4 regions of the Paenibacillus sp. NPDC058174 genome follow, and region 1 is predicted to be linked to each of the others. Evidence: riboswitches for the same ligand, from Rfam matches in the RefSeq annotation. Region 1 holds a riboswitch; each other region holds the start of a gene.
What was found. A riboswitch is a leader RNA that binds a small molecule or an ion and turns the genes downstream of it on or off. The one in region 1 is predicted to bind cyclic di-AMP.

Region 1 (3,581 bases):
CACGGGAAGATTGTGCAATTCATCCATGACGGAATCATCTTGCGCTTCGCCAACAGAGACATCATTGTAAGCTGCAAGCGGTGTTGTATGCTGCTCTCGCTGCTTTTGCTCCTTCCGGTATTCCTTCCATCTTCTCCTCCTATGGGCGTGAAGCTGACGAATCGTAATGCCATACAGCCAGCCCTGCAAGCTGCGGGAATGATCGTATTTGTCCAAATTTCGATAAAGCTCCAAATATACATTTTGCGCAATATCCTCGGCATCGGTATGGCTGCCGCTCAAATAGTATAAAGTGCGGTACACTTCGTTGACCGTTTCGTTATAAAGCTGTTCGAAGGCTTCCTCCTGTCCGTTCAGCGCCAAGCCGACAAGCTCAGATATCGTTGTAACCGCCACAAATAACTCCCTCCTTTATCGCTATTTACTCTATTTGGCCATTTTTCTGAAAATCGTTCGTTTTCTTTTATTTTATTTCAAAATCCATACAAATGGGAAAATTTTACCTGTATAATAGTAGCTCTGCATCTTTACGAGATTGATATCCAATAGAGGAGGAAGTCTATGTTTCCCGATTTATCGGTTCATCCTGATTTTGTAAGCGGGCAAAGCATGCCCTGGTGTAAACAGTTGGCAGTAAGGACTGGAAAGTATGAATACCCATGGACGGCGAATGTGGAGGGGCAGGCGGCGGAGACGGTCTTGACTGAAAAACTCGCTTCTGCCGTACATGGCAGAGTACTTGATGTCGGCTGCGGGCATGGTGAGTACACGAACCGCTGGTCGGAGCAAGCGGTGGAGGTCACCGGTTACGATATGACAGAAGGCTTTATTCGGACAGCCAACGAACGGTATCGAAGCGCTAATGTCCGGTATGTAGTAGGCTCAACCAAGCAGGGGCTTCCGTTTCCTGATCATTATTTCGACGTTGCTTACACAAAGAAGGGACCAACAAGCTGGTATGAGGAAGGGAATCGGGTTGTCCGGCCTGGAGGCTCGCTAATTATGCTCCATCCGGGCGACGGTAATGGAGAAGGCGGTGAATTGGGGGAGGTGTTTCCCGGCTTATTCGCCGGACCTGCACCAGGTACGCCTACGCTGGATCGCATTCAAGAGCGGCTGGCGGTTAGCGGACTTACTGACATCCGAATGACGGTGTTGAAGGAGCTGGTATGGCTGCCTGCGGCTGAGGATATTTTGGCGTTGTTATGTTTTGGTCAAAGCGACAGTTTCTCGCAATATGTAAGGGAAACATGCTTCAAAGCTATTCAGACGCAGTTCGATAAGCATGCGGAGGCTCGGGGGATTAAGACGACCGGATTTTATTACTTTATTGAAGCAAAGGCATCAGCTAAATAGAATCGCATCATTTACAGATGAAGCCGCCTCGCATTTTCGTGAGGCGGCTTCATCTATGATCCAGACTAGGGGGACAGCTAGTATAAGGACAAATAAAAGACCGATTGACGGAATAGCTCGGCATATCCGGCCTGTGAAGGCTGATGTGATTCAGGATGGGACTGGCCGCGGCATACTTGGCGTACAGCGTCATCGAAGAGACTGCGCAGCTCGGGATTTCTGACGTTCTCCGAACGGGGAGAGCCTGCAGCGGTATGCAGGTTGACCCAGCCCATATAGTGAGGTGCAGAAGAGCACCAAGCGTTCCAGTCCGCAGGCTGCTCCTTCTGCTGAATGAATAGCTCGCCCCACCCGATGCCGATATTAGTTGATAAGCGCATATAGGCGCGATAACCGGATTCAGCCGGGATGATAAACAACTCGATGTGAAGCACTTTTAATGTTGACGGCAGCTGCTGAATGTCGGGCAGCGGTTCCGTTCCTTTGTATACTACAGTTATCATTTTGCAATTCTCTCCTTGATTTCGCTTACGGAGTTAGCTGACGGATTCGGGATAGAGAGCTTCCCTACAGACGTGCGCATTGCGCTTTCGTCCGATTCACCCCGTGCCCTACGATCATCGCATCTTATGACGATGAACGCAAGCGTTGGTTCCCCCGTTTCTGTCCGATCAGAATTCAGCGATAGATGTATGAGCCATGTTCTGGCATGGCGTTCATATTAAACCGGAATCGTCACGTTGTAAAATAACAGACGGGCGATATTGCCCTTCTTTTCGGCAAATTGCCAATATACCTGCCATTATCCTCGTAAAATACGCTTCTTTCTTTGAAATTCTCATTATGGCTTCCGTAATCGCATGCAATTAAAAGCAGGTTGATCAGTGACGGGAGCCACTATGTTATCCCTAGCGTCTAGTTTTTGAAAAGGAGAGAAAGAACGAGATAAATCGATTATTTTCAAGAAGTAACATTATGTAAGCGTTATAACCTATCCTTTTCCCTCGAATTTTCAACCTATTTGCACCCGCTATCGCTTTACACAAATATTGGCTGGGAGTATGATTCGATTCATGGTTACGTAATTTGTTTCCAATGCTGCACTTGCTGAGTTCCCGTTCATTGCAACGGGAAGCGGGGGAACCACAGCGGGATAACTCCAGTATTCTGGAATTTCCCGTTTATCGCGGCGCTGCGATCCGATGTGAGAGTCGGAGGACGGCGTTGCAGGGGTGAATCATCGACCGAAAGCCATGGACTTCGGCTGATGTAGGGCAACTCTCACTGCCCGAATCCGACAGCTAACCTCGTAAGCTTATAGTTGAGAGAGGCGACAATCAACGCGATGACTTTGTCATGGCTTGTTGGCCGCGTAAATCCAGCATACCCTTTAGCGCCTAATGAAGGCGGAAGGATGTATGCCGTTTGCGCTGTCCAAGCGATGTTCTTAAGAAGCCGCGGGTGAGCACCTCTGCTCCCTGCCGGCTTCTTTTTTGTTGCCTTTTTTCCTTGCGATTTCATAAACAGGAGGCATTTTTAGAAAATGGAAACGATCGCGGTAGCCGGTTTTAACGAAATTAGCGTTAATTTTATTCGTCAGCTGCTCTACCGTCAGCTTCCTTTCATCGTGTTGACCAACAGCAAGCTGGAGGCAAAACGTATAACGGAGGTCGTAGATACATCTCTAGTCAAGGTTCTGAGGGTTCGAACAACCGCCAGAGCGTGGAGTATCCCGGAGCTGCCGATTGCAAAAGTATATATTTTCGAAAGCAGTCTTCCGCTAAGCTGCCGCTATTTAAGATATTGCAGGTCCCATTGGGCCAGTGCCCATATTTGCGTAATTACGACTCACTGGCATCCGAAGGCGATCTATAAAGCGCTTGGAGCGGATGGGATTGTTTACACGCAAGGGGAAGAGGTCGGTTTTTTGCTTTCTTTTGCGGAACAAGCGCCAGACTTATAGGACAGGAGGCTATATTCATGATGGATTTCTATATGGTTGTACTGCTGCTGGGCGTGTTCGCTATGCTGGCAGGTTTTCTGGCTTGGTGCGCTGGAACGGTCGACGGCAAAGGAGGAGAGGGAAGGTGATTCTTATTGCCATTGTTACTCTGCTGATGTTCCTGTACCTTGTTTATGCTTTGTTGAATCCCGAGAAGTTTTAGCCTAGGAGGCCATATCGATGGAAATTGTTCAAATAGCGGTCGTGGTCGTGATTCTTATCG
Region 2 (3,581 bases), 980 kb from region 1:
GGCTAGCAATTATGAGTCGCATTTTTGACTTGAAGAATAACTGTTTCAATGCAGCCTGAATCGTTTAAGAGAATGTACAATCGCATAACCAAATTAGAGAAGGATGGTGTTCATCGATGGAAAAACATACGGTTCATGTTAATGGCATCGATATGGTCTATGAAGAGTGCGGCAGCGGCAACAAAAAAACGGTTATTTTACTGCACGGCTTCTGCGGTTCTTCTCGTTACTGGCATAAAGTTTGTCCTTTGTTAAGTGATAACTATCGCATTATTATGCCGCAGCTTCGCGGCCACGGCGAGACAACCGCCCCTGAAGGTGCTTATACAATGGAACTGATGGCAGACGATGTTTTATGCCTGATGGACAAGCTCGGCATACACAAAGCATCACTGTTTGGCCATTCTCTGGGCGGGTATATTACGCTTGCCTTTGCAGACCAGTATCCCCACCGGCTTGCAGGACTTGGTCTCATTCACTCGACAGCACTTCCGGATTCGGAGACGATGAAGCAGAAGCGTCTGGAAGATATTGATACAATTCGCGAAGGCGGAATCGCTGCCTATATCAGCGAGCTCATTCCGAAGCTGTTTTTGGAATCAAAGCGCGAAGAAAAGCAAGAGGATGTGGATGAATTCATTAGGGCAGGCAAGCGGATGAAGCCCGAGGGGGCGATTCATACGCTTGAAGGGATGATGCAGCGTCCGGATCGAAGCAAAGTGCTGGCGAAAGCGAACTTTCCGATATTGCTGGTCGCGGGTGCAAAGGATGATGTTATTTCACCGATTGCGACATTTTCCCTGACGGAATCGGGCGCCTACAAGTCGACGTACGATTACCCGCATATTTCGGAAAATACGTTTGAAGGCGTCGCGCATATGAGTCTGGTGGAGGCGCCGGATCAGTTGTCCCGTGTGATCGCAAACTATTTGAAAACGCTTAATGAGAAGGAAACGGTACGGACAAAATAACCGCTAGCGGATTGCGCCGCCGGGTTCGGGATGGATGGAATACTCCCGAACCCGGCGGCGTTGTTCATAGACTGCGAGAAATCGCAATAATTGGAGCTTTGGAGCGCGGCATTAGTATGTAAGCGCTTTTCCGTATGCTTTCTAATCCGAATTGAACGAAAAACGAATTAAAGCAGGTTTTACATTAGTTGGCTGCAGGCGTAATATTAGTCCGTAATCAATCGAATAGGGTTCAATTCTAATCGCTAAATTTCCGTTCAGGAAAACGGGGGAACCAATCATGATGCGGCTTCATTTGAAGCTGTGCCATACGGGGTGAATCCTTATGCTTACCAGCATGGGGTAGGGCGACTCTCGCCGTCCGAATCCGTCAGCTAACTTCGTCAGCGTTGAATGAGAGAGGGTTGTGAACCGGTGTGAAAAACACAGGCTTCCTGCCTGTGTTTTTTGTATGCAAAAAAAGGGATACGTCGATTGGGGGATGGCGCGCTCTGGATTGTTCATTCAGGTAAAGGGAATTATAAAAAAACTAAACTATGCGGCGGTGAAAGAAGTGCTATCTTCCCTTAAACGATTTCTAATTGGAAGACCGTTAAAATCAACACAATTGGGCGAGCAAAAGCTGAACAAAACAAAAGCGCTCGCTATTTTATCTTCAGACGCGCTGTCATCTGTCGCTTACGGGCCGGAGCAAATCCTGATCGTACTCATGACAGTAGGCGCTGCAGCCTTCTGGTATTCGATTCCGATTGCCATCGGCGTGCTGGTGCTGCTGCTCGCTCTTATTTTGTCTTACCGGCAAATTATTTTCGCATATTCGCATGGCGGAGGCGCTTACGTCGTATCCAAGAACAATCTCGGGATGTTCTCCGGTCTTGTTGCCGGCGGCTCGCTGCTTGTCGACTATATATTGACCGTGGCCGTCAGCGTATCGGCGGGTACAGATGCGGTTACATCGGCTTTTCCAAGCCTGCATCCTTACAACGTGCCCATTGCTATTCTGTTCGTCCTGTTCATTACGACGCTTAATCTGAGGGGCGTAACGGAATCCGCATCCATATTAGCTTATCCCGTATATTTGTTCGTATTAGCATTGCTGATCTTGATTGGCGTTGGCCTCTTTAAAATATTGACGGGTCAAGTGTCACCGGAGCTGCATACTGCAATTGGAACGCCGGTTGCCGGTATTGGATTATTCCTTATCTTAAAAGCATTCGCCTCCGGCAGCTCGGCTTTGACCGGTGTTGAAGCAATATCGAATGCGATTCCGAACTTCAAACAGCCGTCACCGAATAATGCGGCCAAAACGCTAATCGCCATGGGCTCGCTGCTGGCTATTCTGCTCTCGGGCATTGTTTTTCTGGCCTATTATTACGGCATTAGCCCGAGGGTGGAAGTAACCGTCGTATCGGATATTGCCGAGCAGGTATTCGGGCGCCACTTTATGTATTACTTCATCCAGGGAACGACAGCTTTAATTCTGATCCTGGCGGCCAACACCGGCTATTCAGCGTTTCCGCTGCTGGCTGTGAACTTGGCGAAGGATAAATTTATTCCGCGAATGTTCACGATTAGAGGAGACCGGTTGGGCTATTCCAACGGCATCATTAGTCTGGGACTGCTCTCGATTCTGCTTATTCTGGCATTCGAGGGACGTACCGATCAGTTGATTCCGCTCTATGCAGTAGGCGTGTTTATTCCATTCACCCTGTCGCAAACGGGCATGATGGTGAAGTGGCTGCGGGAAAAACCAGCCGGCTGGGTGCCGAAGTTCATTATCAATACGACGGGAGCGTTAATCAGCTTACTCGTCAGCCTGATGTTTTTTCTGACGAAGTTCGGTCAAGTCTGGCCGATTCTGGTGTTCCTGCCGCTTATTCTCTGGTTCTTTTACCGGATTAGAAAGCATTATGAGGCTGTTGCCGATCAGCTGCGGATAACGACCTGCGAGCCGGCTATTCCAATTGAAGGCAATGTCATCATCGTGCCCGTAGCGGGAATTACTCATGTCGTCGAAAATTCTTTAAATTATGCAAAATCATTGTCTGCGCATCAAATTATTGCCGTCCACATTCCGTTTGAGCGGGAGGAGGAAGCGATCTTTGAGGAGAAATGGAGCAAGTGGCAGCCCGATGTGAGGCTGGTTACACTGCATTCCCCTTATCGGAGCCTGATCGAGCCGCTGACTAAATTTATCGATACGGTACAGCGCAAAGCGGGAGAAGCGAACTATCAGGTCACAGTCATTATTCCGCAGTTCATTCCGAAGAAGGCATGGCATAACATTTTGCACAACCAATCCAGCTTTTTGCTGCGGGCTCACTTGCTGTTCAGGCGGGACGTTATCGTAACGACAGTTCCTTATCATTTAAAGAAATAAAGCAAACAAAAAAACGGGCCGCAGCAAAAGTCTGCGATCCGTTTTTTTAACGTACATATTAAGCTTGCGGCTTAGGCGGACGCGGGCGTTTCTGCTTGAACCGGGGGGCAACATAGTTGCGCTTGCGGTCGCGGAAAAAAATCCAGCCGCCGATAAAGCCGACCCCGGCGAGGAACATGACGAGTCCGAGCAGAAAGCTAAGCCATTGAAAGTCGGGAACGACGGCATCA
Region 3 (3,581 bases), on a different contig from region 1:
CCTTGCACTGCCGTTTTTATTTTAGGCCGATTGCTGGCCCTGCTCTCTTCCTCGGACACCATGCTTCCGCTCATACACCAGATAGAGAATCAGATACAAAACGAAAAACAGTCCCGAGAAAAGGAACATCGTTGCGTAATTGGTCCACATCGCTGCAAAGCCTAAAAGGATGGCGCCAGATCCGATACCGATATCAAACAAATTATAGTAGGTTGCCGTAGCGACGCCACGCCGTTGCGGTTCCACTCTATTAATGACCCATGCCTGCAAGGCCGGGAACAAAGCTCCGAAGCCTAGGCCATAGAACACAGCAGCCAGCAGCAGCATCGCGGTCGTCTCCGTCTTGTACAGCAGTACACAGCCAATTACGCACAATACGGCTGAAGGGAATAACACCCAGAACCGGCCTTTCCGGTCAAACAACGGGCCGCTGACGAACCGGATGAGTACCTCGCTGATTGCAACGACGAGGAAGAAATAGCCGATATTGGCCAGTCCCTTTTCGATGCCGAACAGCGTAATAAAGCTCAGCAGGCCGCCAAAAGCGAAGCCTACCATCATGCCGAGCAAGGACGGGAACAGCGCCTTCCTCTCCACGACATCATGAACCCATGATTTTTCGGAGCCAGCAGCGGTCTCTCTGATCGCCGCTTCAGCTTCCCGCTCCTTGGCGTTAGCCTTGATCTGCGCCTGTCCTTCAGGAGATAGCCGGACGAATAAGGTGAAGAACAGCGACAGCAGCAGAATAACGACTCCGAAGCCAAACAATCCGCCGTAGCTGTAATGGTCGAGCAGCCAGATGCCAAGAAACGGACCTAATGAGAAGGAAATTGCATTACCTGTCGCAAAAAAGCCCATTCCTTCACCCCGGCGCGAAGCCGGGATCACATCGGATACGACGGTTCCGAACATCGTCGTCGCCAGTCCAAAGCCAATGCCGTGCACGACACGGAGCAGAAGCAGGACGGACAACGTACCCGCGACATAATAGCTCGCCATTCCGATCAAGCAAATAATGACGCCAACGAGCAGCAGCCCCTTTTTGCCCAGCCGCTTCATCCCCGCCCCTGTCAATGGACGGGATAGAACGGCGGCAAACGTAAAGAAGCCTAGTATCAAGCCGATTTGCGACTCTGTGCTGCCTTGGTCTGCCGCAAAAATCGGCAATGTAGGCAGCAGCATTTCGATCGCCATAAAAAGAAATAAATTCGAGCAACACAATAAAATGAAGTTTTTCGTCCATAAGGACTCGCGCATGCTGTAAAATCCCTTCGACTTTCGTTATGAATTTGGAAAGCGTACCCCGCTTCCCAGCTAAAGACCATCATAACGCAGCCAAATCCCGCTGTAAATCAACGTTTTACATGAAAGCGGCTCCATCCCCTACCCTGCCATAGGGCTCGCTGCCCGGCAATTCATCGAACCATATGGCGTCATCCGGACAATCCAGCATCATGAAATGTCCCTCGCGGCCGTACTTCGAATGATGATACTTTAAATAAGCCTTGCCATTGTCGATCGACACAATCTCGATCTTGCCGGAGCTGTGATACATAACGAGCTTTAGCGGGCTTCCGCCGGCGGAGATGAGCGCCTTCGCTCCCTCCACGACTTGAAAGGCGCGTTTCAAACGAACGGAAGCCTCTCTGTCGCCGCTTTCGGGACGCTGAATAAACACCAGAGCCGGCGTTACGCCGATCCAGGCCAGTTGATTCAGCATATGCGCCAATTGAAACGGGTCGTCATTGATGCCTTTCAGAATGGGGGTGTGATTGACTAGAATGACGCCGGCCTGATGAAGTACTTCCAGGCTGACGCGTGCCTCAGGTGTCAGATCGCTAGGACGATGGAATTGCGTGGTCACTTGAATGCGGGTGCTGTCCGGAAACTCCCCCCTGCCGATGGCTTCAACCAGCTCTGCGAGCTGCGAATCTCCCTCCAGCAAGACCGGATTGCCATTGTTCAAAGTAACCGAATATTGGGGCTGCGGCATACAAACTCCTCCTTAAAAAAGAATTTGTGGTGCACGCTTCACCAGCGGGGGTCGATAAAAACACAAAAAGACCCTTACAATCCTAAGGTTTGCAAGGGTCATAAACATTCGTATTCATACATGAGATGACCCATCCACTGCTGACGAGGTTAGCTGACGGACTCGGGTAGATGGTACCCTAAGGCTGATGCATGGCATCAATACCTATTCGCCCCACTTGCATTTGGTTCCCCCGCTTTCCGGCAATGCCGGAAATTAAGCGTAATCTAATTTTAAAAGATGCCCAAACCATTTGTCAAACGATCCGGCAAATTCCAGCCAAAGCCTATAATTTTAGCGCTCGATCAGCTTGAAATCATCATAATGGAAGCCCGGAGCTACAACGCAGGATACGAATACAGGCTCGTCCCCCAGCGGATGCGACATTTGCCATTCTCCTGCCGGTACCAGCGCTTGCGGCTGCTGGCCATTCAGAACATCGCCGCCCAGCATAATTTCCTGGCGGGTATGCGGCGCATCCTCTGTGCCCCCAAGCGTAAGCTTCATTGGGCCGCCGGAATGCCACAGCCACAGCTCGTCCGAATGCACTTTATGCCAATCGGAGAATTCATCAGGATGCAGCAGGAAGTAAATCGAAGAAGCTGCAAAACGAGGTCCCGAATAGGGCTCGCCGAGCACCTGATGCGGAATTTCAAAAGATGCTTTCCATAGCTCCTTGTACCAGCCGCCCTCTACATGCGGCTTTAATCCTAAAGCTTCAACCAAAGGGGACAGCTGTTTAACCGTATTGCTCATATGATCTCTCCTCCCAATCTCTTTCTAAAGCTTCGTTACTGCTTCAAATTTTATACCGAATGCCGAGAAATCGTCAAACGAGCGGCATTGCATCTCACGAGAAGGCTTAATAAAAAACCTGCTCCTAGCCGCCCCTGAGACGGAAGCGATAGGAACAGGCTTTTTGGCATTTGTATCCGTTACGCTGTACCAAACTGTGCCTGATGAAGACGGCTGTATACGCCGCCGGTAGCCACCAACTCGTCATGCCGCCCTTGCTCGGAAATACCTTCTTCCGTTACGACGACAATGCGGTCGGCATTCTTGATCGTTGCCAAGCGGTGGGCGATAACGAGCGTCGTTCTGCCAACGGAGAGCTCCGCCAGCGACTGCTGAATCGCCGCTTCCGTCTCGGTGTCCAGCGCCGAGGTCGCTTCGTCCAATATAAGAATCGGCGGATTCTTCAAGAACATCCGGGCAATCGCCATCCGCTGCTTCTGGCCGCCGGACAGCTTCACGCCCCGCTCGCCGACGACCGTATCCAGCCCGTTCGGCTGCGCAGCAATGAATTCCTCCAGCCGTGCCCGGCGTGCCGCTTCCCTGATCTCCGCCTCGGAAGCGTCCAGCTTGCCGTAGGCGATATTTTCACGGATCGTGCCATGGAACAGGAACACATCCTGCTGTACGATGCCGATCTGCTTGCGCAGCGATTCCATCGTCACTTCGCGAATATCATGCCCGTCGACAGAAATGCTGCCGCCGTCCACCTCATAGAAGCGAGGCAGAAGACTGCACAGCGTCGTCTTCCCTGCAC
Region 4 (3,581 bases), on a different contig from region 1:
CCAGTAGCGGATGCCGCCAGCTATAATGACCGGCAGTACGACATAAATGATTGCGGCCGTCACATTAATTGCCTCGCCTGTAGCAACAAGAGACAGGCTCATGAGCAGCGTATCCAGTATCGCATGCGTGAATACCGCCGTAATGAAACCGAACCGCAAGAAGATGAAGCAGAAGACGAGGCCGAGAATAACGAGCTCGATGACCCGCGTGTAGAAGGGAAAGATCGGATAGCCGACATGTCCCAGCGCCCACATCACCGTCGGGATCAGCGAGGCGATAAAGGTGTTCTTGAACCAGCGCTTGAATATCGCGATGCCAAACAGCCGGTAGATGGCTTCCTCAGAAATCGCAGCACACCAAGCCAGTGTAGGCAGCAGCCAAAGTGTGCCTATATTGTACGGCGAGGTTGTCGCATCCGTCGTCGACCAGGAGCCGATCCCCTTTTCGAGAACGATGAATATAATCGATTGCAATCCCAGTAAAATAAGTGCCAGCAAATAGGACAACCCGACGCTGCGCCATACATGATCACCGTAGCCTCGTTCTCGGAATCCCGGCCATAGCGGGCGTTTGTTGGAGCGCCACATGCCGTCGCCGGCAACTAGCGAGAAGTAGACGGCCAGCGCTACGGGAACGAGCATGACGGCCGATATAATCTGCATGACGAGTTTTCCTTGAGCCGTCATGATTTCTTCACCGGATTGCGCCATAACGCCATCCATCATATCCAGGTTGCTGTAAATGTAGAAGATCGTAAATAATGCACTGATAAACAGTCCGCGTTTGAACGTCGTATGACGACGGTAGAGCACGGCATAAATAATGGCCAGCACGAGCGTCATCAGCGCCATGTAAAGCAAGCTGACAACCGATAAGACGTTAGCGATGCCTTTTTGCTTGTCGACATTGGATACATAATCTGCAGGCGCTGTAAAGACAGCCTTATAACGGTTAATGACCGGCTTTCCGTCAGAGCCGCTTGCAACTCCGACTGTAACTCTCAGATCGGCCTCCCCGAGCTTGTACCCCTTCGGATAAAAGACGACTTCCCCTTTCGGAGACGTGCTCGTTTCCGCCAGTTCCTCTTCGCGGAAGCCTGCGTCCATTGCCGCTTGCGTAGCTTTGAGGACGAGGCTTTCATCTTCAGGGAATGGCACTCCGCCCTTCCAGTTCCAGCCGACAATCTTGCCTGTCGTCATATGTACATACACAAAGGCGTTAGTGCCGTCGTTCATTTTCAGCTGAACCCGGAACGTATCGTAAGGAAAATCGCTGCCGTACGTTTTATCAAATTTGGTGGTTAATTTCTGCTTGGAGAAATAACCTGCAGCCAGACTGTCTGTCTGATAAATCGTATGCGCTTCGACCGGTTCCACGCGGAACTTCTCCTTGGCGAATTGCAGCGCCTGCTGCTCTGCTTTGCTTTTGCTCGCTTTGACCGATGCGATCGATTCTTCTTCCATGGAGCTGCTGCCTTGAGCCGGAAGGATCTGAGCCAGAACGAAAATAACGGCGCCAATAACGGCGGCCCACATAAATCGTTTCCAGTCGCCAGGGGCAATAGAATTAACCATGATTCACCTCGTTTTGGTATCAATATAGGCCATAGTACGGCGGAAAACAGATAAAGTAACAATACCATAGGACTCCCTATTTTATCCAATGCCAATTCAGCGGAAAAAGACCATGTAAAATATTGAACTTTGACCAGCGGCCTGTAAAAGGGAGAAATAACGAGCGGCGAGAAGCCCGGCATATGCCAGAGCTGCCCATTGGCTGAATTTGAATGAATTGAGCTTATTTTATGCACATTGCTTGTTTTGTATTGCAGTTGAAATAGGCTTATAATCGGTATCATTGTTAATTGAATAGATCAGCCGAATTTCCGCAAGAAAACGGGGGAACCATATCGTTGCCGGTACGTATTATTTCCGAGCAGCATGGGGTGAATTTCGGTGAAGTTTGTCTACGGCCAGCAGGGCCGCAGCATGCTTTGCTGAATAGGGCCGCCTTTCCAGGCCCGAATCCGTCAGCTAACCTCGCAGGCTGTATGGAACAGGACTCATCGCAGCAGCATTGGGTTTCCGGTGCTTTTTTTTATGCTCAAAAAACGGGTAAGGGATGCGTGTCATGTTGAAATTTATCGATGTTCGCAAATGGTCACCGCCGCGCATACTCGTATCCGGCTTTGCGGCTATTATCTTTATTGGCGCTATTCTGCTTAGCATGCCGTTTGCTTCGGCTGATGGAACGCGGCTAAGATTTCTTGATGCCTTATTTACAGCAACGTCTGCGACCTGCGTAACGGGACTGGCGGTTGTCGATACCGGCACCTATTTCTCTACGGCAGGCCAGCTTATTATATTGCTTTTAATTCAAGTCGGCGGCCTTGGCTTTATGACGATGGGCACTCTGTTCGCGCTTGTACTCCGTAAACGAATCTCACTGAAGGAACGTCTCGTTCTTCAGGAAGCGATGAATCAGTCGAGCATGGAGGGCATTGTTAGGCTGATCCGAAAAGTGTTTATTTACTCCTTATCGATCGAAGTAGTTGGCGCGCTGCTGTTCACCATCCGTTTTTCCTTCGATATGCCGCTTGGAAAAGCAGCGTACTTCGGCCTGTTTCATGCCGTATCCTTTTTCAACAACGCAGGATTTGATATTTTCGGTCATTTCCGGGGTTTAACTGCCTATGTCGGCGATCCTCTGGTCAATATTACATCGATGCTGCTGATCGTGCTTGGCGGCCTCGGCTTTATCGTCATATCCGACCTGCTTGAAATAAAGAAAAACAAACGGCTGTCGATGCACAGCAAAGTCGTGCTTTCGATGACCGGGACGTTGATCCTAGTTGGCGCAATCGTTATTTTCATCTTTGAGTTCTCGAATACGAAGACATTGGGTTCCCTGAATTGGGGCGAAAAGGTGCTGGCTTCTTTCTTCCAGTCCATTACGCCGAGAACGGCAGGCACAAATACGCTAGATTACTCCTCTTTGCATCAGGCAACCTTGTTCTTCACCGTCATTCTGATGTTCATCGGCGCTTCGCCGGGCTCAACGGGCGGCGGGATTAAGACGACCACCTTCGCGACGCTGATAGGCGCTGTAGTGGCAATGGGCCGCGGCCGTGAGGATATTGTCATGTTCCGTTACCGGCTGGGCAAAGACCGGATTTTCAAAGCGCTGACGATAACGATGCTGTCGCTGGCGCTCGTCATTGGGGTTACGATGCTGCTGACGACGACGGAGGATCATCAGTTCATCCTAATATTGTTCGAAACGACCTCCGCGTTCGGTACAGTTGGATTAACGGCGGGTTTGACACCAGATCTGTCGGACTTCGGCAGAGTAGTCATTGCGCTGACGATGTTTGCAGGCAGACTGGGGCCTTTGACACTTGCTTATGCGCTGGGACCAAAAACAGAAAAAGAGCTGTATCGGTATCCCGAAGGTAAAATTACTATTGGATAGAGAATGGGGATAATTAAGAAATGAAGAACAAGCAGTTTGTCATCGTCGGTCTTGGCAGGTTCGGATCCAGCTTGGGGAGAGAGCTGATTCAGCTTGGCCATGAGGTGCT

Region 2: linked by a shared signal. The riboswitch ahead of ACFVVF_RS06800 (APC family permease) and the one ahead of ACFVVF_RS10970 (hypothetical protein) in region 1 are both predicted to bind cyclic di-AMP.
Region 3: linked by a shared signal. The riboswitch ahead of ACFVVF_RS20485 (hypothetical protein) and the one ahead of ACFVVF_RS10970 (hypothetical protein) in region 1 are both predicted to bind cyclic di-AMP.
Region 4: linked by a shared signal. The riboswitch ahead of ACFVVF_RS15315 (TrkH family potassium uptake protein) and the one ahead of ACFVVF_RS10970 (hypothetical protein) in region 1 are both predicted to bind cyclic di-AMP.

The regions. Positions count from the first base shown of each region.
Region 1 is NZ_JBHVUY010000001.1:2,468,901-2,472,481, reverse strand. It holds gene ACFVVF_RS10980 (RNA polymerase sigma factor) at 1-396, opposite strand, end outside; gene ACFVVF_RS10975 (class I SAM-dependent methyltransferase) at 562-1,356, shown strand; gene ACFVVF_RS10970 (hypothetical protein) at 1,434-1,859, opposite strand; cyclic di-AMP (ydaO/yuaA leader) riboswitch at 1,867-2,050, opposite strand; cyclic di-AMP (ydaO/yuaA leader) riboswitch at 2,452-2,687, shown strand; gene ACFVVF_RS10965 (hypothetical protein) at 2,900-3,319, shown strand; gene kdpF (K(+)-transporting ATPase subunit F) at 3,405-3,521, shown strand; gene kdpA (potassium-transporting ATPase subunit KdpA) at 3,539-3,581, shown strand, end outside.
Region 2 is NZ_JBHVUY010000001.1:1,492,362-1,495,942, reverse strand. It holds gene ACFVVF_RS06805 (alpha/beta fold hydrolase) at 117-971, shown strand; cyclic di-AMP (ydaO/yuaA leader) riboswitch at 1,205-1,376, shown strand; gene ACFVVF_RS06800 (APC family permease) at 1,525-3,351, shown strand; gene ACFVVF_RS06795 (DUF2627 domain-containing protein) at 3,410-3,581, opposite strand, start outside.
Region 3 is NZ_JBHVUY010000004.1:278,300-281,880, reverse strand. It holds gene ACFVVF_RS20490 (MFS transporter) at 22-1,257, opposite strand; gene ACFVVF_RS20485 (hypothetical protein) at 1,361-1,993, opposite strand; cyclic di-AMP (ydaO/yuaA leader) riboswitch at 2,117-2,265, opposite strand; gene ACFVVF_RS20480 (cupin domain-containing protein) at 2,327-2,788, opposite strand; gene ACFVVF_RS20475 (ABC transporter ATP-binding protein) at 2,968-3,581, opposite strand, start outside.
Region 4 is NZ_JBHVUY010000002.1:832,869-836,449, forward strand. It holds gene ACFVVF_RS15310 (CPBP family intramembrane glutamic endopeptidase) at 1-1,575, opposite strand, end outside; cyclic di-AMP (ydaO/yuaA leader) riboswitch at 1,867-2,064, shown strand; gene ACFVVF_RS15315 (TrkH family potassium uptake protein) at 2,132-3,472, shown strand; gene ACFVVF_RS15320 (potassium channel family protein) at 3,493-3,581, shown strand, end outside.